Regions from separate parts of the Arthrobacter sp. PAMC25564 genome, predicted to be linked through region 1. Evidence: predicted binding sites of a transcription regulator. Region 1 holds the regulator's gene; the other holds the start of a gene.
What was found. Region 1 encodes LexA, which represses DNA repair genes until DNA is damaged. Its sites were predicted from a motif close to TCGAACANNTGTTCGA; they were not measured.
Positions count from the first base shown of each region.

Region 2: the regulator LexA is predicted to act here: its motif matches at 1,714-1,729, upstream of ruvA (Holliday junction branch migration protein RuvA).

Region 1 covers NZ_CP039290.1:3,470,995-3,483,057, forward strand. Annotated here, with positions in the region: gene E5206_RS16140 (MetQ/NlpA family ABC transporter substrate-binding protein) at 1-628, shown strand, start outside; gene E5206_RS16145 (LLM class flavin-dependent oxidoreductase) at 862-2,205, shown strand; gene E5206_RS16150 (MFS transporter) at 2,202-3,521, opposite strand; gene E5206_RS16155 (SseB family protein) at 3,584-4,522, opposite strand; gene priA (bifunctional 1-(5-phosphoribosyl)-5-((5-phosphoribosylamino)methylideneamino)imidazole-4-carboxamide isomerase/phosphoribosylanthranilate isomerase PriA) at 4,536-5,282, opposite strand; gene E5206_RS19360 (hypothetical protein) at 5,337-5,495, opposite strand; gene hisH (imidazole glycerol phosphate synthase subunit HisH) at 5,496-6,281, opposite strand; gene hisB (imidazoleglycerol-phosphate dehydratase HisB) at 6,278-6,901, opposite strand; gene E5206_RS16175 (histidinol-phosphate transaminase) at 6,971-8,089, opposite strand; gene E5206_RS19665 (LysM peptidoglycan-binding domain-containing protein) at 8,144-8,443, opposite strand; gene lexA (transcriptional repressor LexA) at 8,974-9,723, shown strand; gene E5206_RS16190 (ATP-dependent DNA helicase) at 9,784-11,841, opposite strand; gene hflX (GTPase HflX) at 11,834-12,063, opposite strand, start outside.
Region 2 covers NZ_CP039290.1:2,488,872-2,500,934, reverse strand. Annotated here, with positions in the region: gene ruvB (Holliday junction branch migration DNA helicase RuvB) at 1-1,013, opposite strand, end outside; gene ruvA (Holliday junction branch migration protein RuvA) at 1,006-1,650, opposite strand; gene ruvC (crossover junction endodeoxyribonuclease RuvC) at 1,767-2,354, opposite strand; gene E5206_RS11695 (YebC/PmpR family DNA-binding transcriptional regulator) at 2,351-3,106, opposite strand; gene pdxT (pyridoxal 5'-phosphate synthase glutaminase subunit PdxT) at 3,110-3,811, opposite strand; gene E5206_RS11685 (Mur ligase family protein) at 3,904-5,232, shown strand; gene E5206_RS11680 (glutamine amidotransferase) at 5,340-6,017, shown strand; gene E5206_RS11675 (CapA family protein) at 6,155-7,477, opposite strand; gene E5206_RS11670 (M3 family metallopeptidase) at 7,560-9,572, shown strand; gene pdxS (pyridoxal 5'-phosphate synthase lyase subunit PdxS) at 9,856-10,782, opposite strand; gene pgsA (phosphatidylinositol phosphate synthase) at 10,991-11,638, opposite strand; gene E5206_RS11655 (HIT domain-containing protein) at 11,628-12,063, opposite strand, start outside.

The DNA of each region.
Region 1 (12,063 bases):
CCTTTCCGATAGCACCACCCTCAACCGCGCCGTGAGCACCGGCGAGGTGGCCGCCACCGTCTACCAGCACAAACTCTGGCTCTCCCAGGTCCTTGAAGCCAACCCGGACTTCAAGGAAACCGCCGCCACCCCGGTGTTCCGCTGGGGCTTCGGGATCTGGTCCGCCAAGCACAAGTCCGTCGAGGATCTGCCCGACGGGGCAACCGTTTCCCTGTACTCCGATCCCGCGAACGAGGCCCAGGGCCTGTGGCTGCTGGAACGTGCCGGCCTGATCAAGCTCAAGGACGGAATCGACAAATGGCAGGCCACGCAGAAGGATGTCGTGGAGAACCCCAAGAAGCTCCAGTTCAAGCTGCTCGACTTCGCCGCCCAGTCCCGGGCGCTCCCGGACCTGGATGCCGCCGTCGGTTACACCGAGTACTACACCGCAGCCAAGATCCCGCTCGAGCAGCAGATTTACGCTCCCGCGGCCCCGGATGAGTTCGCCGGGCAGTTGACGGTCGGCAGCAAGTACATGGACACCGACAACATCAAGAACCTGGTCAAGGCCTTCAAGGACCCGGCCGTCCAGGAGTTCCTGCGCACCGACCCCGCCGTGAAGGGGCTCCTGCTGCCCGTCGAGGGCTAAACCTTCCCGGGTCCGGGGCATCTGGTTCCCGGGCCCGGAGGGCAGCAACACCCCGGCGTGAGGGGGCTGCCCGGCAAGAATCCGGACGGCCCAGCCGCCGGACCCAGGACCAGCAGGTACCGCCGCTTCCTCGGCGTGCCCCTGAATGTGAGGATGTGAAACCGGTGACCGGTTCCGACAACACCCCTGTTCCGGCTGCGGAGACCCGCCGCATCCGGTTCAACGCCTTTGACATGAACTGCGTGGCCCATCAGTCGCCCGGTCTATGGCGCCATCCCGAGGACCAGTCCTCCCGCTACACGGACCTCCGCTACTGGGCAGACCTGGCCAAAACACTGGAAAAGGGCTTCTTCGACGGCATCTTCATCGCCGACGTCCTGGGCACCTATGACGTCTACGGCGGATCTAACGAGGCGGCCCTGCGCCAGGGAACCCAGGTGCCGGTCAGTGATCCGCTGCTGCTGGTCTCGGCCATGGCCTTGGTCACCGAGCACCTGGGCTTCGGGGTCACCGCCGGCACTGCGTACGAGCATCCTTACCCGTTTGCCCGGCGCCTCTCCACCCTCGACCACCTGACCAACGGCCGCGTAGGCTGGAACGTCGTCACGGGATACCTTCCCTCCGCGGCCCGGAACATGGGGAACGCGGACCAGATGGAACATGACGAGCGCTACAACCACGCGGACGAATACCTGGAGGTCCTTTACAAGCTGCTGGAAGGCTCCTGGGAAGAAGATGCCGTTGTTCGCGACTCGGAAGCCGGGGTGTTCGCCGATCCCTCGAAGGTGCACGAAATCGGCCATGAGGGAAAATACTTCAAGGTCCCCGGCATCCACATCAGCGAGCCCTCCCCCCAGCGCACGCCGGTCATTTATCAGGCCGGCGCCTCGCCGAGAGGGATCGCCTTCGCCGCCGGCAACGCGGAAGCGGTCTTCGTAGGCTCCCCGACCAGGACAATCCTGAAGGAAACGGTGGCCACGATCCGCGACGCCGTGGAGGCCGCCGGCCGGGACCGCTATTCCGTACGCATCTACACCATGCTGACCATCATCACCGATGAGACGACGGAAAAGGCGCAGGCCAAGCATGAAGAATACAAGCAGTACTGCAGCTACGAAGGCGCCCTGGTCCTGATGTCGGGCTGGATGGGGGTGGACCTGTCCCGGTATGCTCCCGATGAGCCGATCGGCAACGTGGAATCCAACGCGATCCAGTCCGCCGTCGCGAATTTCCAGAAAGTCAACGACGACGGCCGGCCCTGGACCGTCAGGGACATCGCCGACTGGGCCGGGATCGGGGGTCTGGGCCCCCTGATCGTGGGATCCGGCGCCGACGTCGCCGACGAGCTGCAAGCCTGGGTCGAGGAAACCGATGTCGACGGATTCAACCTGGCCTACGCCATTACGCCCGGATCCTTCGAGGACGTCGTCGCCTATGTGGTCCCGGAACTGCAAAAACGCGGCGCGTACCCCACCGAATACACGCCAGGCACCCTGCGGAACAAGCTGTTTGGCCGCGGAGACCGGCTCCCCGAGGAACATCACGGCAGCAGGTACCGGCTCCAGCGGGCCCCCTAGCCGGCGGCAGCCTCCCGGCGGCGCCGCCGCCGGTGCTGCAACACGAGGCCGAGAAGGCACACGGCGGCGCCGGCCACCCCTACGGCGACGAACCCGGTTGAAGGGCCGACGCCGTCGATGAACAGTCCGGCGAGCGGCGCGCCCAGTGCGACCCCGGCGGTGAGGGCGGAGCCGTACCAGCCCATCGCCTCGCCGCGGCGGCGTTCCTCGACGACTTCGGCCACCTTCTCCGACGCTGCCGAGAGGACCGGCGCACATAGCAGCCCGGGCAGGAGCGAGAGCAGGCTCAGGGTCCAGGTGTCCGCCGCGAAGGCCATCGGGATGGTGAGGACGGACATGCCCAGCAGCAGGAGGAACGGGGAGACGGGGCGGTGCATGGCGCCGTAGAGGAGTCCGCCGAGCACGGAGGCCCCGCACCAGAAGACGAAGACGAGGCCGATCTCGGCCTGGTGGCCGGTCCTCTCGAGGGCGGCGACGATCCCCACATCCGTGCCGCTGAGGACCATGCCGGCCCCGGCTGCCACGGCGAAGACGGCGGCCACGGCAGCGGTGAACCAGCTGAAGTTGTGGATGACCCGGTGCCGCAGCCCGGAGCCATGCTGCCGCCGTTCCTCGGCCGCGGCCGCCAGCGGTGCCAGTTCGGCCGCGGCCTCCTGCAGGTGGGCCGGTGCGGCGGCGACGACGGCGGCCTCCGCGCCTTCAAGCTCCTCCGCCTCGAGCCCGGCGTCGGGGAAAACACTCCGGGTGGGCGGGTTGAACCACATCAGGAAGAGTCCCGAGACGGACGTGGCCAGTCCGACTACCGTCAGGCCCAGGACGGAGTGCCCGCTGGTGGCGGCGACGGCGCCCACGGCGGGGCCGATCATGAAGACCAGTTCGGTGGCGATGGCGTCCAGGGCGAAGGCCGTGCGGCGCTGTTTTCCGGTGGCCAGCACGCCCAGTGACTGCCGCACCACGCTGAAGATGGGCAGCGTCAGCAGGCCGCCGACGAAGACCAGCGGCAGCAGCAGTTCGTAGGACACGTGCGGAACGACGGACCAGATCACGGCCTCGGAGATGACGGACGGAATGAGCGCCTTGCGCAGTCCCGCGGTGTCGACCCGACGGCCCCGCCAGGGCGCCCCGAGGGCAATTCCGATCGTCATGACGGCGGCCGCAGCGCCGGCGGCGGCGTAGCCCTGGCCGAGGGTCAGGACGATGTGCAGGGTCAGCAGGACGCCGGCCGCCGAGTGCGGTATGCGGGCGATCATCCCGACCAGCAGGAGCCGCCTGATCGGCCGGACGGCGAGCAGCTCCCGGTAAAGCGCGAAGTTCACGGACCACATCCTTCTGGTACTGCCCACGGCAGCACCGGGAGGTCCCCCCGTTGGGCCGTCAGCTATGGTGCTGCGCGCTGCAGCTTGACCTCGATCGAGTCAACCCGCGCGGCGAAGATTTCGTTCCTGGCCCAGTCGTTGTTCAGGCCGGCGACGATGGACTGCACGCCGGCGGCGTCGAGTCCGTCTTCAAGGTACAGGATCACGCGGAGTTCCGGGCCTGCTCCCCCGCCGGGGAGCCGGCTGCCATCGGCCGTGGCCGAGGAAACTCCAGCCCCCGGCTGAATTTCAACGCGCCGGACCGCCGGAAAGCCAGCCGCGCTGTCCCCGAGGGCCCGGGCAAGTTCCGTATCATCGTACGACGGCGTCCAGGTCTGCTGCTGGGCCAGCGCCCAGACGGCGGGCCGGCGCACCACGAAGGTCAGCTCCGAGCCGGGGTCGAGCACGAGCAGCTGGGCCCCTTCCGCGACGGCGGACAGCGCCGCCCGCGCCGCGTACACCGCGACGGGCCTGGCTTCCGGGTGCCAGGCTTCCAGTGCGGCCGCGGAGCTGAAGACGGGCATGGCCGTCCGCCCGTCGGGTGCCTTGAGGGTCACGAGGGCCATGTCGGCCTGTTTGTCCCCATGCAGCACTTCACCGTGCAGTTTGTCCCTGTGCCGGCGCGTCACACCTTCGCCCTCTTCGGCGAGCTGGGCGAGGATGGGCACGAAGACCCGTGCGGTGGCCAGTGCGGCCACCACGGCAGCCTCATCTCCTTCACCCGCCGCGAGTGCAGCGAGGGCGGCGAGATAGCCGGCGTCGGAAGCGCCGTCGTCGTCCTCGAAGTTGTGGATCTTCGCGTCATCCCCAGACAGGCTGCGGCCTGCCCAGGGCCGGCCTGCCGAATCGGTGGCCCCGCCGGCGCCGGCCAGGGCGGCCGCGATGTGGCCGGGCAGATGCCGGACGGGCGCGGCGCCGGTGTCCGGCTGCGCGCTTTCGCGGGGCTCGTGGGTGTGCGCCATGATCGCTGGCCGCCTAGCGGCGGCCGGCGACGTCGAGGGCCTCGGGCAGCGTGAAGTTGCCGTTGTAGAGGGCCTTGCCGATAATCGCGCCCTCGACGCCGAGGGGCACCAGGGACCGGAGTTCCTTGAGGTCCGCCAGGCTGGAGATTCCGCCGGACGCGACGACGGGCTTGCCGGTCTGCTCGACCATCTGGCGCAGCAGTCCGACGTTCGGGCCCTGCAGGGTGCCGTCCTTGGTCACGTCGGTGACGACGTAGCGGGCGCAGCCGGCCTCCTCGAGGCGGCCCAGCACCTCCCAGAGATCGCCGCCTTCCTTGGTCCAGCCCCGGCCGGCCAGCGTGGTCCCGCGGACGTCGAGGCCGACGGCGATCCGGTCGCCGAAGCGCTCGATCGCGCGGCGGGTCCAGTCCGGGTTTTCCAGTGCCGCGGTGCCGAGGTTGACCCGGGCGATGCCAAGGCCCAGGGCCTTCTCGAGCGATTCGTCGTCGCGGAGGCCGCCGGAGAGCTCCACCTTGATGTCCAGCCGGCCCACCACTTCGCGCAGCAGTTCGGCGTTGGAGCCCCGGCCGAAGGCGGCGTCGAGGTCAACGAGGTGGACCCATTCGGCGCCCTGCTGCTGCCAGTTGAGCGCGGCTTCCAGCGGTGTGCCGTAGCTGGTCTCGCTGCCTGCTTCCCCCTGGACGAGGCGGACTGCCTGGCCGTTGACAACGTCGACGGCGGGCAACAGTTCGAGTACGGGCAGCGGGGTTTCGGTGGTCATCGTGGATCCTCAGCTTCGGTGGGGCGGGGGTTGGTCAGGCGGGCTGCGGCGCCGTCAAGCGGCCGGCAGCGTCAGGAGATAGGCGGCCAGCAGCGACATTCCGGCCAGGAGATAGAAGACAATCTGGACCCAGACCGGGCTCTTCTGCTGCCGGAAGGACAGCCCCCCTCCGACCAGCAGGCCGGCCAGGCCCATAAGTACCAAGGACCACATCTAGGCGGTCTGTTCCGGGCCGGTTGCCTCAACCGGGGCGGCTTCAGCGGCTTCGGTGGCATCGGCGGCTTTGGACCCGCCGCGCAGGCCCTCCACCCAGTTGCGCAGCAGCCGGGCACCGGCGTCGCCGGACTTCTCCGGGTGGAACTGGGTGGCGCACAGCGGGCCGTTTTCGACGGCTGCGATGAACGGTGCGCCGTGCTCGGACCAGGTGACGAGGGGTGCCGCCATCCGGGGCTGGATGACGTCGAAGTCCCAGTGCTGGACACCGTAGGAGTGCACGAAGTAGAACCGTTCGTTTTCGACGCCGGCGAAGAGCCTGGAGCCTTCCGGGACCGAGACGGTGTTCCAGCCCATGTGCGGGACGACGTCGGCGGGCAGCAGCTCGACTTTCCCGGGCCACTCCCCCATGCCTTCGGCTTCGGTGCCGTGTTCGACGCCGGCCTCGAACAGCACCTGGAGTCCGACGCAGATCGCGAGCACCGGCCGTCCGCCGGCGACGCGGCGTCCGATCATGCGGATCCCGTCGACGGCTTTAAGCTCGTTCATGACCGTTTCGAAGGCGCCGACGCCGGGGACCACGAGGCCGTCGGCGTTGAGCACGTCCTCCGGTTTGGCGCTGAGGATGACCTGGGCACCGGCGCGTTCCAGCGCGCGGACGGCGGAGCGGACGTTGCCCGAGCCGTAGTCCAGCACCGTGACGGTGGGCTTGCCCTCGGGCGAGGGAAGTTTCCGGCCGGCCTCGGGGTTGATGACGGCCCCGTCCCGGACGACCTTGCCGGTCACAGTGCGCCCTTGGTGGACGGAATGCCCTTGACCCGGGGATCGGGCTCCACGGCCGAGCGCAGGGCCCGGGCGAAGGCCTTGAACTGGGCCTCGACGATGTGGTGCGGGTCCCGGCCGGCGGTGACGTTCATGTGCAGGCAGATACCGGCGTGCAGGGTGATGGCTTCGAAGACGTGGCGTGTCAGCGAGCCGGTGAAGTGGCCGCCGATCAGGTGGTATTCCTGGCCTGCGGGCTCGCCGCCGTGCACCAGGTACGGGCGGCCCGAGACGTCGACGACGGCGTGCGCGAGGGCCTCGTCCAGCGGCACCGTGGCTTCACCGAAGCGCCGGATGCCGGCCTTGTTGCCCAGGGCGGTCTTCAGCACCTCGCCGAAGGTGATGGCGACGTCCTCCACCGTGTGGTGGACGTCGATGTGGGTGTCGCCGGTGGCCTTGACCGTCATGTCGATCAGGGAGTGCTTGCTCAGCGCCGTCAGCATGTGGTCGTAGAAGGGAACCGAGGTGCTGATGTCCGAAGTGCCGGTGCCGTCCAGGTTGATTTCGACCAGGACGGAGGACTCGCTGGTGGTCCGTTCCATCCGTGCGGTCCGGCCCTCGGCAGCTGATCCGGTGTTGCTCATGTGGGTGTTTCCTTTGGAAGAAGGCATGGTGCTGGGCAGTCGTGCAGTGATCTGGTCCCGGGCTTAAGTCTAGGCCTGCAGCGCTGCGCGGCCGGTCAGGATCCGCTCGAGGGCTTCGAGGAAGGCTGTGGTTTCGGTCTCAGTGCCGGCCGTGACGCGCAGGTGTCCGGGGATGCCGACGTCGCGGATGAGCACGCCGGCGTCGAGCAGCCCCTGCCAGATCCCGTGCTGGTCCTCGAGGCCGCCGAAGAAGACGTAGTTGGAATCAGAGGCGGCCGGCTTGAGGCCCATCCGCTGCAGTTCGGAGACGATCCGGTCCCGCTGGCGCTTGATGTCCTCGACGTCGGCCATCAGCGCCACCCGGTGGTGCAGCGCGGCCAGGGCGGTTGCCTGGGTGATCGCCGAGAGGTGGTACGGGAGGCGGACCAGGCGCAGCGCGTCAGTCACCCCGGGTGCCGCGGCCATGTACCCAAGCCGGGCGCCGGCGAGGGCGAAGGCCTTGCTCATGGTGCGCGAGACGATGAGCCGTTCCCGGCCGGGCAGCAGCGTGAGCGCACTGGGCGTGCCGTCGTGGGCGAACTCGTGGTAGGCCTCGTCGACGATCACGATGGTCTGGCTGGCCTCACCGGCGGCGTAGACGGCCTCCACGACGTCGAGGCCGAGGCCGGTGCCGGTGGGGTTGTTCGGGGAGCACAGGAAGACGACGTTGGGTTGGAGTTCGCGCACCTGGCGTGCCGCCGATTCCGCACTGAGTCCGTAGTCCCCGGCCCGTTCTCCGACGATGTATCCGGTGTCCGTTCCTGCGGCCAGCAGGGGGTACATGGAGTATGTGGGAGGGAAGCCCAGGGCGGTGCGGCCCGGGCCGCCGAAGGCCTGGAGGATCTGCTGGAGCACCTCGTTGGAACCGTTGGCCGCCCAGATGTTCTCTGCGCCCAGTCCGTGGCCGAGGTACTCCGCCAACGCTTCGCGCAGTTCCGTGAACTCACGGTCAGGGTACCGGTTCAGGCCGGCGGCCGCCGCCGTGACGGCCTCGGCGATGGCCGCCTGGACGTCGGCCGGAACACCATGGGTGTTCTCGTTGACGTTGAGCAGGATGGGGACATCCAGCTGGGGCGCACCGTACGGGTGCAGGCCCCGCAGATTGGTCCGGAGGGGAAGTCGGTTGAGGCGCTCTAACTGGTCAGTCACCTCAACAGTTTAAGTGAGGCCGTGGCGAGCCCTGAAACTGTGACGCCTGGCGCCCTATTTGGACGGAACGAAGAGCCGCTGGCCCGGGAAGACGCGCGCGGCATCCAGGTTGTTGAGCTGGACGATGTCGGCGACCACGTCCCGGGGATCGCGCCCCGGTGCCACGGCGGCTGCGATGGCCCACAGGGATTCACCGGACTGGACCGTCACGGACACGGCCGGGGTCGGCGACAGCTCGGACGCTGACTCCGCCGCCTTGGCGGGAGCGTTGAGGAAGCCGCTGAGCGACAGAAGAAGGGCGGCCAGCAGGATGAGCGGCACACCGAAGAAGACGAACCTTCCCCGCCGGGTCAGCCGGAGCGGCCCCTGCTTGGTGCGCGGTGCGGACGCCGGACCCGCCGGACCTGCCGGACCTGCCGGACCTGCCGGACCTGCAGGGACATGATGGTCGAAAGACCGGACCTGTTCGGACGGATCGTACTGGCCGAATGTATCGTGAAACGCGCTTGATGCTGACATGAACTGAGCCCTCCTGGACCATACGGTGCCGACACTTTCCCGCCCGGCGTACTCCACGTACCTGCCGCCAACCGGCCTGACCTTCGAACATGTTGCCGAACGCCATCCTGCACCCGGCCAGTCCAGAGTAGAACACATATTCGAACTTTGCTGGTTCCGTTTTAGCACTTATTGACGAACATTGTCGAGACTCGCTAGAACAAATGTTTGAAAAAGCCGTGGGGCTGGCCTACGTTTGAATCACAGCTCAACCGTTTCCGCGGTTGAACACCAGTAGTTGATCAGCAGGGTCTGACATTTCAGGCCGGAAGACCCCGGCACGTGCAGCAACGGCAGCCGGGCGGATTGGAAAGGCGTTGGCGAACATGGCAGCACAAGCCACCGGCGGCAGGGCCGCTCCACGGAACCCCCAGCCAGCCCGGGCCCCCAAGAGCCTTACCGTCCGGCAGAAGAAGATCCTGGAAACGATCCAGCGGTCTGTGACGGAGAAGGGATATCCGCCGTCGATGCGCGAGATCGGCGACACTGTAGGGCTCGCCAGCCTGTCCAGCGTCACGCACCAGCTCTCGCAACTGGAAAAGCTCGGCTATCTCCGGCGGGATCCCAAACGTCCGCGCGCCATGGAAGTGCTGATGCCGCTGACCCTCGATGAGGGAAGCACCAGGATTTCAGGCGTGGAGAAGTCCGGCGGACTGCGCACCGTCGGAGGGCTGTCCGTCTCGGAGCTCGCCAGCGCCACGGATACCGCAATGGTGCCCCTCGTGGGCCGGATCGCCGCCGGTGGCCCCATCCTGGCAGACCAGGTCGTGGAAGACGTTATGCCGCTGCCGCGCCAGCTGGTGGGCCACGGCGAACTCTTTATGCTCAAGGTCGCCGGCGATTCGATGATCGACGCCGCCATCTGCGACGGCGACTGGGTCGTCGTCCGGCGCCAGGGTGATGCCCTCAACGGCGATATCGTTGCCGCACTGCTGGATGACGAGGCAACAGTCAAGACCTTCCGGCAGCGCGACGGCCACACCTGGCTGCTGCCGCAGAACACCCGCTACGAGCCCATCCTCGGCGACCACGCCGTCATCATGGGCAAGGTCGTCTCCGTCCTGCGCTCCCTTTAGGGCTGGTCCGGCCCGCAGCCCGGGAGGGCACCTAGCTAAAGCCCCGCGGCTCCCCCGCGGCTAGGTGGCAGCCTGCCGCGATTCCGTGGCGAGCCGTTCCAGCGCCGCCAGGGCGATTGCCGGATCGGTGGTCGGCCAGAACGGCGGCAAGGCCGCGCGAAGGAACGCCCCATAGCGTTCTGTCGACAGCCGTGAATCCAGGACCGCCACCACGCCCTTGTCCGACGTCGAGCGGATCAGCCTGCCTGCCCCCTGGGCGAGGCGGATGGCGGCGTGCGTGGCCGAGACGGACATAAACCCATTCCCGCCGGACTGGGCGACCGCCCGTGAGCGCGCGGTCATCAGCGGGTCATCCGGACGAGGGAAGGGAATCCTGTCGATGACCACAAGCCGGCACGAATCGCCGGGAACGTCGACACCCTGCCAAAGGGACATCGTGCCGAACAGGCAGGTGTCCGGCTCCTCGGCGAACTGCCGCACGAGTGCCGTCATGGTCGAATCACCCTGGCACAGGATGTCCACGTCCATCCGTGGCCGCATGGCCTCGGCGGCGTCTTCGGCGGCGCGCCGGGAGGAGAAGAGGCACAGTGCCCCGCCGCCGGAGGCCGTGATCAGCTTTTCCAGCTCGTCGAGGGCTTCCGGGGACGCTCCGCGGCCGGGCTTGGGCAGATGCCTGGCGACGTAGAGGATGCCCTGCTTCGGGTAGTCGAAGGGCGAGCCGACGTCGACGCCGGTCCAGCTGGGGGCGCCGGGTCCGACCAGCCCGAGGCCGCCTGCAGCCGGTTCGAAGGCGGAGCCGATCGCGAGCGTCGCCGAGGTCAGGATCACGGTGTGGTCTGCGAACAGGCCCTCGCGGAGCCGTCCGGCGACGCTGAGCGGTGCCACGTTGATCAGGGCCGGTGCGGTCTCGTCGGGCGGGGAGTAGCCCTGCTGCGGGTCGAACGTGCTGTTGCGGGAAAACCAGACCACCTCGCGGTTTTCCCGGGCAGCCAGGAGCCGTTCGCAGAGTTCCAGGATGACCATGAGCCGGGAGCGCGCGAGCTGGCGGCCGCCGTCGGCCGTGCTGGCGCTGTCCCCCTTGGAATCGGACAGAGCCGCACGGCAGGCATCCCGCAACTGGTCCACGCAGTCCAGCTGTTCGCTGTTGAGCCCGTTGGGCATCAGTCCGCTGGGGACGCCTTCGATGGCAAGTTCCAGGTGGGACGCCGCGTTGTTGAGTGCGTCCACGGTGATGCCGGTGTGTTTGCGGGCGCCCGAGGCGGCGGCATGCACCATGGCCACGGAGAGCTGGCCAGAGACGGCGCCGGTGACGCGGTCCTGGAGCTCGTGGGCCTCGTCCACGACAACGACGTCATAGTCCGGCAGGACGGCCAGGCCCTCGAAGGCGCTGACGGCCAGCATGGCGTGGTTGGTGACGACGACGTCGGCGTCGGCGGCGTTCTGCCGGGCCAGCTCGCTGAAGCACTCGGCCGCGAGCGGGCACTTCTGGGCGCCGAGGCATTCCATCGAGGTGACGGAGACCTGGCGCCAGGCCCGGTCCGTCACACCGGGCATAAGTTCGTCCCGGTCCCCCGTGACAGTGTCTTCGGCCCATTCGCGCAGCCGGACGACTTCCTTGCCCAGCTGGGAGGACGGGCCGCCCATGGCCGCCGCGAAATGCGGGACGGAGGTATCCTCGCCCAGCGAGAAAAGCTGCCCCTCGGACGGTTCCTCGGAGGGGAACCCGCCGTCGAGCTTGTGCCGGCAGACGTAATTGGAGCGCCCCTTGACCAGCGCGACTTTGACAGGGCGCTGCAGGGACGGGGTGATGGTCTTGAGCAGCCGGGGCAGGTCCCGGCCCACGATCTGGGTCTGCAGGGCCAGGGTGGCGGTGGACACCAGGGTGGGCTTGTCGCTGACCAGCGAGTGGGCGATCAGCGGAATCAGGTACGCCAGGGACTTTCCCGTGCCGGTTCCGGCCTGGACCAGCAGGTGGTCGCCGCTGTCGATCGCGTGCGCCACCTGCCGGGCCATCTCGTGCTGGCCGTCCCGGCTCTGGCCGCCCATGCCGGACACGGCCCGGTCGAGCAGCTCGATCACGAACTGCTCGCCGGCCGGGCCGGTTGCTGACTCAGTCATTGCTGATAAACGAATCCAGTTCAGCGGCGAAGCCTTCGCGCACCTTCACCACGGCCCGGGTGCCGTTCTCCTCATGGTCGAGGCTGATGATCTCGGCGTCGGTTTCGTGCAGCTTGCTGAGCAGGTCACCACGGTTGTACGGGATCAACAGTTCCAGCTTCACGCTGGGCCGCGGAATCGCCTCGCTGATGGCCTTGAGCAGCTCCGGGATGCCTTCGCCCG
Region 2 (12,063 bases), 980 kb from region 1:
TGCCCGAAGGCGCCGGCGGGGACTGCGAATCCAAGGTGGGTCCACGCCGGTGCCAGGGCGATCCGGCCCCGCGGCGTCCGGCCCAGCAGGCCTTCGCGGACCAGATAGGGCTCGGCCACCGTTTCGACCGTTTCCGTCTCTTCGCCGACGGCGATGGCGAGGGTGGAAAGGCCCACCGGCCCGCCGCCGAACTTGGTGATCAGTGCCTCGAGGACGGCGCGGTCCAGCCGGTCCAGGCCGCGCTTGTCGACCTCATACATGTCCAGGGCCGCCGAGGCGGCGCGGGCATCGATCTGCTCGATGCCGTGGACCAGTGCCCAGTCGCGGACCCGCCGCAGCAGCCGGTTGGCAATGCGGGGTGTGCCCCGGGACCGTCCGGCGATCTCGCTGAAGCCCGCGGAATTGACCTTGAGGTCCAGCAGTCCCGCGGAGCGCCGGAGCACGAGTTCCAGCTCCTCGACCGAGTAGAACTCGAGGTGGCCGGTGAAGCCGAACCTGTCCCGGAGCGGCCCGGGAAGAAGGCCGGCCCGGGTGGTGGCGCCGACCAGCGTAAACGGCGGCAGCTCCAGCGGGATGGCGGTGGCGCCGGCACCCTTGCCCACAACAATGTCGACGCGGAAGTCCTCCATCGCCATGTAGAGCATTTCCTCGGCCGGCCGGGACATCCGGTGGATCTCGTCAAGGAAGAGGACTTCGCCCTCCGAGAGCGAAGACAGGATGGCGGCGAGGTCTCCGGCGTGCTGGATGGCCGGGCCGCTGCTGATCCGCAGCGGGGCGTTCATCTCGGCGGCGATGATCATGGACAGCGTCGTTTTACCCAGGCCCGGGGGGCCGGAGAGCAGCACGTGATCCGCGCTTCGGCCGCGCATCCGCGAGGCTTCCAGGACGAGGGACAGCTGTTTGCGGACCCGGTGCTGGCCGACGAAGTCATGCAGGTTCTTGGGCCGGAGGGCCGCCTCGATGGCCCGCTCCTCCGGCTCATCTCCCCCCGCCACGAGCGACGGCTCAGCCACGGGCGCCTGCCCGGTTCCCGGCGCGGGCGCCGTCCTGGCCCAGCCAGCGCAGAGTGGCCCGGAGGATCTCGGCGACGTTGCCCTTTTCGGCGAGCCCTGGCGAATCGGCCAGGGACTTGTCGATGCTGGCGGTCGCGTCCTTTTCGGACCAGCCCAGGCTAGTCATGGCGGCGATGACCTGGGGTTTCCACGCGGCTTCCGCGGTTGCTGCCGGAGCGGTGCCGGTGGCGGTGCCATGCGGCACGAGCTTCCCGGCCAGTTCCAGCACGATCCGGCCTGCCACCTTGGGCCCGATCCCGGGCACCTTGGTGAAGGCCTTGCCGTCGCCGGAGTGCGCCGCGACCCGGATCGCCTCCGGCTCATGGACGGCCAGCACGGCCAGCGCCAGGCGCGGTCCGACTCCGCTGACGCTGAGCAGGACGTCGAACACCTCACGCTCGTCGTCGCTGGAGAACCCGAACAGGGTCAGGGAGTCCTCGCGCACGATCAGCGAGGTGAAGAGCTTTCCCTCTTCACCGGCCCGGAGGCTGCTAAGGGTCTGCGGCGTGGCGTTCACGCTCATGCCGGCGCCGTTGAGGTCGATCACTGCCGAGGACAGGCCGACGTGCGCTACGGTTCCGCGGAGAAAACTGATCAAGGCCGGGCTCCTGGGTCTACAGCGAAAATACCGCTGACAATACAGCCGGGAAGACCCGGCTATCCGAACATATCTACGAATAGCCTACCAAGTTCTGCGGTGGCACAGTCGGACATTCACCGCGCACGGCGCGCTTTGGCCTCGGCTTCTGCCCAGGCGCGCTGGGCCGGAGTCAGCGATTGGCTGCCCGGTCCGGTGCTGGCTGCGCTCTGGTTGGAAGTCCCGCTGCCGGCCCGCCAGGCGTGGGTGATCGCCAGTGCCAGGGCATCGGCGGCGTCGGCCGGCCGCGGCGGGGCGTCAAGCCGGAGGATCTTGGTGACGAGTTTGGTGACGGCGTCCTTGTTGGACGTCCCGCTGCCTGTGACGGCGGCCTTGACCTCCGACGGCGTGTGCAGCGCCACCGGGATGCCGCGCCGTGCGGCCGCGGCAATGACCACGCCCGAGGCCTGGGCCACCCCCATCACGGTGCTGACGTTGAGCTGCGAAAAGACGCGCTCGACGGCGAGGACGTGCGGTTCGTACCGGTCCAGCCAGTCATCGATGGAGGTGGCAATCACCAACAGCCGCTGGTCCAGGCTCTCGTCCGGTGATGTGCCGACGACGCCGAACGCCACCATGGTGGCCCGGCGGTTCTTTTCCACGTCCACGACGCCGATCCCGCACCGGGTAAGGCCCGGGTCGACACCGAGGACGCGGAGGGTCACTCGGCTTCCAGTGCGGCCTGCACTTCGTCGCTGAGGTCGGCGTTGCTGTAGACGTTCTGGACGTCGTCGAGTTCTTCCAGGGCGTCCACGAGCTTCATGAACTTCTTGGCGGCTTCCAGGTCCAGCGGCACCTGCATGGACGGCACGAATTCGGCCTCATCGGTGTCGTACTCAATGTTCGCTTCCTTGAGCGCATCGCGGATGGCCTGGAGGTCGGTCGGCTCGGAGTGGATCTCGAAGCTGTCGCCGTTGTCCTTGACTTCCTCGGCGCCGGCGTCGAGGACTGCCATCAGGACGTCGTCCTCGGTCAGGCCGTTCTTCGGCAGGGAAACAACACCCTTACGGCTGAACAGGTAGCTGACCGAACCGGGATCGGCGATCGTGCCGCCATTGCGGGAAATGGCGAGGCGGACTTCCGAGGCGGCACGGTTCTTGTTGTCCGTGAGGCATTCGATCAGCAAGGCCGAACCCTGCGGGCCGCGGGCCTCGTACATGATTTCGGAATAGTCCACGACTTCGCCGGTGAGGCCGGCGCCGCGCTTGATCGCACGGTCGATGTTGTCAGCCGGGACCGAGGTCTTCTTGGCCTTGGTGACTGCCAGTTCCAGGCCGGGGTTGCCTGCAAGGTCCGGTCCGCCCATCCGCGCGGCGACTTCGATGTTCTTGATCAGCTTGGCGAACGATTTGGCACGGCGGCTGTCGAGGATGGCCTTCTTGTGCTTGGTCGTCGCCCATTTGGAGTGGCCTGACATGCTTTAAACTTCCCCTCTGATCATTCGAATAAACAGTTCATGCACGCGCTTCTCCCCCGTCACTTCCGGGTGGAAGGAGGTGGCCAGCAGCTTGCCGGAACGCACTGCAACAATTCTAGCCGTCCCGTGCAGGGAATCGGGGTGGGATGCCTTGGACGGCTCCACCTGGGCCAGGACCTCCACACCCTCGCCGACGCGCTCCACCCAGGGCCCGCGGATGAAGACTGCGTGCACCGGGGCCACGCCGTTCTCTGTGGCACTGAACTCCAGGCCCTTGAAATCGAGGTCGGTCTCGAAGGATTCGCGCTGCCGGCCAAAGGCGTTGCGGCGGACCGTGATGTCCAGGCCGCCGAAGGTCTGCTGCGGCGCCCCTGACAGGTCCGTCGCCGGGTCCGCGATCTGGTCCGCGAGCAGGATCATGCCAGCACAGGAACCGTAGACCGGCAGCCCGTCCTGGATGCGTTCACGCAGGGGGTCCCGGAGCCCGAAAATCCTCGAGAGCTTGTCGATGGTGGTCGATTCGCCGCCGGGAATAATGAGGCCGTCGAGGCCGTCGAGCTCGGCGGGGCGTCGGACACCGATGCCGGTGGCGCCGGCGTCCCCGACGGCGTGCAGGTGTTCACGGAAATCGCCCTGGAGTGCCAGGACGCCGATCCGCAGGCCTGCACCCGCGCGGGAAGGAGGCGCAGAAGTGGGGGTGGTCATCGGACCAGCATAGTGCTAGGCGCTTTCCGGACTTGCACCCGCCACCCCCTGCCGACGGGCTTCCATGCCGCCACTGGGATATATTACAAAGCATGTTTTACTTCAGCGTTCCGCTCGGCAAGCTCGTCCGCCGGGTCTCCCGGCTCAGGGGCGGAGGCTCGGCCCTTCCCGGGCTCGTCGTCGAAAAAATCGACCCTGGCTTCATGCGCAGGACACTGTCGACGCTGCCGCACGGCGTCGCCGTCGTCAGCGGCACAAATGGCAAGACGACCACCACCAAGATGGTGGTGGAACTGCTCGAGAGCCAGGGGCTGAAGGTCTTCACCAACCGCACCGGCAGCAACTTCACCCGCGGCGTGGCCGCTGCGCTGCTCGGCGCGGTGGACTGGCGGGGACGGCTGAACGCGGACGTCGCCGTGCTGGAACTTGACGAGGCCCACGCGGTGCACTTCGTCAACCAGGTTCCGCCGCGCTACTGCCTCCTGCTCAACGTCCTGCGGGACCAGCTGGACCGCTTCGGCGAGATCGACAAGACCGCGGAACTGCTGCAGCACATTGCCGCCAAGACCACGGGAACCGTTGTGCTGAACCGGGAGGATCCGCGCGTCGCCCGAATCGCGGACACGCTCAACGGTCCCGACGTCCTCTACTTCGGCCTCGACGACTCCCTGCTTAGCACCTTCCCGAACGACGACGAGCTGCGGGCGGCCGACGGCAGCCCGGCGCCGGCCGCCCCCGAAAGGCCGCACGCCGACGTCGTGCTGCGCCGGGTGGGTGCGGCGGACGCGGACTTTGAGTACGACGGCGTGACCGTCACCACCGCCATGAAACTGCGCGGCGTCTACAACATCTTCAACGCCGCGGCTGCCCTGGTCCTGGCCCGGGCCATCGCGGTCCGGGACCCGGGAACCGGACCAGCCCTGGAGGGAAAACCGGAGGGAAAAGCAGTTGCGGACAGCAACCGCCTGCTGACGGCATTGTCCCAGGTGGCGCCGGCGTTCGGCCGTGGCGAGAGCCTCGTCGTGGACGGCCTGCCGCTGGAACTGGTGCTGGTCAAGAACCCCAGCGGCTTCCGGCTGGGCCTGAAATCCTTCCCCGCGGCAGGATACGCCACGATGATCGCGATCAATGACAACTACGCCGACGGCCGGGACATGTCCTGGCTGTGGGACGTCGAATTCGACACCCTCCGCGACGGCGGGGTGGATCAGCTGACCGGCTCCCGGGCCTACGACATGGCGCTGCGGCTGCAATACGACGACGTCGCCGTCGGCGCCGTGGACACCGAGATCGCCCCCGCGCTGGCCGCCTTCATCCGCGGGGCCAAGGAAAAGCCGAAGCGGGTCTTCTGCACCTACACAGCCATGCTGGCCATCCGCCGCGGGCTGTCCAAAATCACCACAGTGGAGGTGGTCTCATGACCCCCCGGTCCGGTCAAAAGGTCCCGCCCGGACACGAAATCCCGCCCGGCGACACGCCGGCCGCCAGCAAAGGCACCATCCGGGTCCTGCAGCTGTACCCGCGGGACATGAACATCTACGGCGACTGGGGCAACGCCCTGGTCCTCGCCCAGCGCCTGCGCTGGCATGGGTACACGCCGGAACTGCTCGAGTACAACCCCGGGGACGACTTCCCCGCGAACGTTGACCTGATCGTGGGCGGCGGCGGACAGGACAGCGGGCAACTGGTCATCAAGGACGATCTCCTCTCGCGGGAGTCGCTGCTGAAGCAGCTCGCCGAGGATGGCACCCCCATGCTCGTGATCTGCGGGCTGTACCAGCTGTTCGGCAAGTTCTTCAAGACCCGGCTCGGCTCCGTCATTCCGGGCATCGGCATCCTGGACGTGGAGACGCACGGCACCGACCAGCGCCTGATCGGCAACGTCTCGGTGTCCTCGCCCGAGTTCGGCACCATCCTGGGCTATGAGAACCACAGCGGCCAGACCACGCTGGGTCCCGGCGTCACACCGCTGGGAACCACGGCCACGGGAACCGGCAACAACAGCCGGGACGGCCAGGAGGGGGCCCGCTACCGGAACATCGTGGCGAGCTACCTGCACGGCTCGCTGCTGCCCAAGAACCCGGCCGTGGCGGACTTCCTGATCCAAACCGCCGTCGAACGCAAGTACGGCAGCTTCTCCCCCGGCACGCCGGATGACTCCTACGCCGTCCTCGCCCGCGAACACGCGGCCCGCCGGCCACGCTGAGACCCGCCGTCCGCGCTGTTTCTCCCCGGCTTTGAAGTTCCGGGGCCGGAACACGCCGCCGGTCCCGGCCGGCGCGCCGGCGGCGCCCGCCAAAGCCGGGGAAACTCCTGCGGGCGGAAACACTCCGCCCTCAAGCGTTACGGCTCCTTGGAAATGAGCAGTTCGTGGGCACCGGCAGCCGCGGCCCCCATGGACTCGACGACAGCCCTGGTGCGCAACCGGGTTGCGGCGTCGGCGGCGGCGCCGGCACAGGGGCCCTGCGGGGCATCGGATGCAACTGAGCACCAGCGGTAGGGTCCGCGGACAATGACCGACGGCACCCAGGCCAGGTCCGAGGCGGTCCACGTGCCGGCGGCGTCCTGGCTGAACTGGACCCGGACCAGCAGGCCTTCATTGTTCACCACGTACGACGGAGACAGCTCGGTGACGCCGTTGCCCAGGCCGTAGACAATCCAGGTTCCCCTGTACTGCTCGATCGGCAGCACCGAGTGGGTGTGGTGGCCGTAGATCATGCTGAACTGGCCGCTGTCCACGAGGGCGTGGGCGGCATCCTGCTGCCGGGCGTCGGGGACACTCGCGTATTCCTCGCCGGCGTGCATGACGCCCAGCACGACGTCCGCCCCCAGCGCGCGGGCCTTCCGGGCCTTGGCGATCATCGCGGCCGGATCGAGCATGTCCACCTGCCAGGCCTGCTCCGGGACTTGTCCGTTCAGTCCATAGGTACCCTCGATCACGGCGATTTTCGCCGCGGCGGTCTGCAGGATCAGAACGCCGTGCGAGTCAGCCTCGGTCCGGTAGGAGCCCGTGTGCTGCAGCCCTGCCGTGTCCATGGCATCAAGGGTGCGGACCAGCCCCGCGGTGCCCCGGTCAATCGTATGGTTGCTGGCCGTGGTGCACGCCTGGTAGCCCACCCGCCGGGACGCCTCGATGATTTGCGGCGGAACGTTGAAGGAAGGGTACGCCGAGAAGGGACCGGCCGGACCGGCCACCGGGGTTTCCTGGTGGCAGATCGCGAGGTCGCTCTTCCCGATGTATCGCCGCTGGCCCTCCAGCAGCGGGCCGAAGTCAAGGCCCTTGGCCCCGGTGGCCAGGGCATCCGCACGGGCCTGCTCCCAGAGCTGCGCGTGGACCAGCATGTCCCCGGTGACCACCACTGAGGCGCAGCGGACCGCGGGGCACGCGGGCCCCTTCCCCGGCGTCGGCGTGCTCGCCGGCGGCTGTGCCGCCGGCGCTTCTCCGCCCGCTTCTCCGCCCGCTGTGCCGGGGGCTGTGCCGGCGGCTGTGCCGGCGGCTGTGCCGGCGGCTGTGCCGGCGGCCGCCGGACTGCCCGTGGCATTGTCCTGCCCGGCAGTATTTTCCTGCCCTGCGATGAGGCCGCACGCGGCCAGCGACGCCGCTGCGGCCGCGGCGACTAATCCGGTGCGCAGCGGGCCACGCAGCATTGTATTGGTCTTCCCCATGCCCGCCATCCTAGGGCGTGGGCGATCACAACACGCTGGGAAGTCCGTTGAGAACCGCCGCCGTACATGAAAGAGTTGTTTCATGACCAATCCCCTGCTGAGCCCCAGCACCCTGCCGTTCGGCCTGCCGCCCTTCGCTGACATCGACGACGCTCACTACGCCGAGGCCGTCGAGGCTGGCCTCGCGGAGCATCTGGCCGAAATCCAGGCGATCGTGGACACTCCGGGGCCGGCTACCTTCGAGAACACCGCCCTGGCCATGGAGCGGTCCGGCCGGCTGCTGGACCGCGCCGCCGCGGTCTTCTTCACGCTTGCCTCGGCTGACGCCTCGGACACGATCCGGGAACTGGAGACCCGGCTCTCGCCGCTCTTCTCGGCCCACCAGGACGCCGTCTACCTCAACCGGGGGTTGTTCGAACGCTTCGCCGCACTGGACACCGCCGGCCTTGATGCGGAGTCGGCCCGGCTTGTGGAGGAGTACCTCAAGGAGTTCCGCCAGTCCGGAATCCGGCTCGACGACGCGGGCCGGGAACGGCTCAAGGCCGTCAACGCCGAGCTCGCCCGGCTGGGGACCGAGTTCGGCCAGCGCGCCAAGGAAGGGATGAAGTCCGCCGCCCTGCTGCTGGACGACGACGCCGCGCTGGCGGGCCTGCCCGCGGACGACGTCGCCAGCGCCGCCGAAGCCGCCCGCGCCGCCGGGCACGAGGGCAAGTTCCTGCTCACCCTCATCCAGCCCAGCAACCAGCCGGCCCTGGCCGCCCTTGAAAACCGCGAGGTCCGCCGCCGCCTGTACGAGGCGTCCATCGGCCGGGGCAGCGGCGGCGGCAGCCTCGACGTTCGGGACCTCGTCACGGACATGGTGCGGCTCCGTGCCGAAAAGGCCGGCCTGCTGGGCTTCTCCAACTATGCCGAGCTCACCGTGGACCGGCAGACGGCGCCCGACTTCGCAGCCGTCCAGGCCATGCTGACCCGGCTGGCCCCGGCTGCCGTCCGGAACGCCGACGCGGAGGGCGAAGCACTGGCGGAGATCGCCGGGCACCCACTCGAGGCCTGGGACTGGGCCTACTACTCCGCCCGGGTGAAGCGTGAACGGTACGCCGTGGACGAGCAGGCCCTGCGCCCCTACTTCGAGCTGGACCGGGTGCTCAACGACGGCGTGTTCTTCGCCGCCAATGCCCTCTACGGCATCACCTTCCACGAACGCAGCGATCTGGCCGGCTACCACCCGGACGTCCGGGTCTGGGAGGTCCGGGACCCGGACGGCACCGGGCTGGGCCTGTTCCTGGGCGACTACTACACCCGCGATTCCAAGCGGGGCGGAGCCTGGATGAACGCCCTTGTGGAACAGTCCGGCCTCTTGGACACCCGGCCGGTGGTGATCAACAACCTCAATATCTCCAAACCGCCGGCCGGCGAGCCGACGCTCCTGACCCTGGACGAGCTGCGCACCACGTTCCACGAGTTCGGGCACGCCCTGCACGGGCTGTTGTCCGCCGTCACCTACCCTCGGTTCTCCGGCACGAATGTGCCGCGGGACTTCGTGGAGTACCCCTCGCAGGTGAACGAAATGTGGGCCATGTGGCCGGAGGTGCTGGCAAACTATGCGCGGCACCACGCCACCGGTGAGGCCCTGCCGCAGGAGGTCGTGGACAAACTCAACGCCGCCCTGCTCTGGGGCGAAGGATTCGGCACCACCGAATACCTGGGCGCCGCACTGCTGGACCTCGCGTGGCATGTCCTGGACGGCTCCGAGGTGCCCGAGGACGTCCTTGAGTTCGAGGCGAAGGCGCTGGCCGCCGCCGGGGTGGCGCACCGTCTGATCCCGCCGCGCTACCGTACCGGCTACTTCCAGCACATCTTCGCGGGCGACGGCTACGCCGCGGGCTACTACTCCTACATCTGGAGCGAGGTGCTGGACGCCGACACGGTGGAGTGGTTCAAGGGCAACGGCGGCCTCACCCGCGCCAACGGGGACTTCTTCCGGGCCGAACTGCTCGCCCGCGGCAACAGCCGGGATCCGCTCGAGTCGTTCCGCGCCTTCCGCGGCCGCGACGCTGAACTCGAACCGCTGCTCAAACGCCGCGGCCTCGAATAGCCCCGGGCCGGCCCAGCCCAACTGACTGACAATAGTTGTCGCTTTGAGCCCTCAAAACGACAACAACTGCGAGTCAGTTGGGAAAACAACGACGGCGGCGGGTCACCTCAAGAAGGTGACCCGCCGCCGTCGTTCAGTCAGGAGCACAAGGCGAAGGGCGGTGTGATCCGGCAGCGTGCGTAAAAGGGGCCCCGCGCCCCGAGCAGCCGCTCAGCTGCCAACAAGGCGCGGGGAATAGCACGCAGAGGATCAGCGCCGTCCTGCGCCCCCAAAGGCGCGAACGCTACCAGCCGCGCTCGGCGAGGCGGTGCGGCTGCGGGATTTCGTCCACGTTGATGCCGACCATCGCTTCGCCCAGACCGCGGGAGGCCTTGGCGATCTCGTCCGGGTCGTCGAAGAAGGTGGTGGCCTTCACGACGGCGGCGGCACGCTGGGCCGGGTTGCCGGACTTGAAGATGCCCGAGCCGACGAACACGCCGTCGGCGCCAAGCTGCATCATCATCGCCGCGTCGGCCGGGGTGGCGATGCCGCCGGCGGTGAAGAGGACGACGGGGAGCTTGCCGGTGGCGGCAACTTCCTTGACCAGTTCGTACGGTGCCTGCAGTTCCTTGGCGGCGACGTAGAGCTCATCCTCGGCCATGCCGGCAAGCTTCTTGATCTCCGCGCGGATCTGGCGCATGTGGGTGGTGGCGTTGGAGACGTCCCCGGTGCCGGCCTCGCCCTTGGAGCGGATCATCGCCGCGCCCTCGTTGATGCGGCGCAGCGCCTCACCCAGGTTGGTGGCGCCACAGACGAAGGGAACCGTGAAGTTCCACTTGTCGATGTGGTTGGTGTAGTCGGCCGGGGTCAGCACCTCGGACTCGTCGATGTAGTCCACGCCGAGGGACTGCAGGACCTGGGCCTCGACGAAGTGGCCGATCCGGGCCTTCGCCATGACCGGGACGGAGACGGCGGCGATGATCGCATCGATCATGTCCGGATCCGACATGCGGGACACGCCGCCCTGGGCGCGGATATCGGCGGGAACGCGTTCCAGCGCCATGACGGCCACGGCACCGGCATCCTCGGCGATGCGGGCCTGCTCGACGTTGACGACGTCCATGATGACGCCGCCCTTGAGCATCTCCGCCATGCCGCGCTTGACGCGGCTGCTGCCCGTGACGTTCTTGGCGGACGCGCCGGCTTCGCTGCTTACATCAGGTGTAGACACAAAAACCCCTATGGGTAGATAGATGACCTCGCCGGGGCGCAGGCGGCACGCAAATACCTCAACTGCACACACCGGATTACCGGATCCATTGGCCGGTAAGGACAATACTAGTCCCCCGCCGCGACCCGGCAGAATCCGGGTTACTGCCCCGGAAATACATGCCACAGCGGTGGCCCCGGCGCGGGCCGGGAGCGGCCGCGGGGTGCGCTCAGGCGGCCTGTTCGGAGGCGGTGCCCCCGGTGCCCTCGGTTTCCTCGAGCGACTGCCGGTGCACGGCGACGATCCGCTGCACCACCGTCACGAGGCTGGCCGCGGCCAGAAGGCAAAGCGTGGCGAACAGCACCACGGTCGGCAGGCCCAGGCCGGTGAAGCCGGTGACCACCAGCACCGAGACGAGCCGCTCGGCACGCTCCGCGATCCCGACGTTGGCATGGAAGCCCAGGGCCTCGGCCTTGGCCCGGGCGTAGGAGACCACCATGCCCAGCACGAGGCAGAGGACGGCGGCAATCGCGATGGGAGCGTCCGCGCCGCCGGTGAAGAACCAGACAGCGACGCCGGCGAACAGGGCGCCGTCGGCGACCCGGTCCAGGGTGGAGTCCAGGAAGTTGCCCCAGCGCCCGCCCCGTTCCTGCATCCGTGCCATGATGCCGTCAATGACGTCGGAGAAGATGAAGGCGGTGATGAACAGGGTTCCCCACCAGAGCTGGCCCAGCGGGTAGAAAACGAGGGCGCCGGCCACCACGCCCAGCGTGCCCACGATGGTGACGGCGTCCGGTGAGACGCCGATCCGCAGCAGCCAGCGGGCAAGCGGCGAGAACAGCGCGGTGAAAAAGCCGCGGGCGTGCCTATTCAGCATCCGTCGCCCCGGCGGCGTTCTCCTGTGCAGGTGTTTCCCCGGGCCACGCCTCCGAAACCTGCTGCCTGACCTCGCCCAGCGTCTGGGTGACGGCCTTGGTTTGGGCAATGATCGGGAAGAAGTTGCCGTCCCCGCCCCAGCGCGGCACCACGTGCTGGTGCAGGTGGCCGGCGATCCCGGCCCCGCCCGTGACGCCCTGGTTCATGCCCAGGTTGAAGCCGCTGGGGTTTGCCACCTTGCGCAGCACACGCATGGCCGTCTGGGTCAGCTCGGCGAATTCCGCGGTCTCCTCCACGGTCAGGTCCGTGTAGTCCGGAATGTGCCGGTACGGGCAGACGAGCAGGTGGCCGGGGTTGTACGGGAACAGGTTCAGCACAACGTAGCTGGTCCGCCCCCGGTACACGATCAGGGAATCCTCGTCCTCG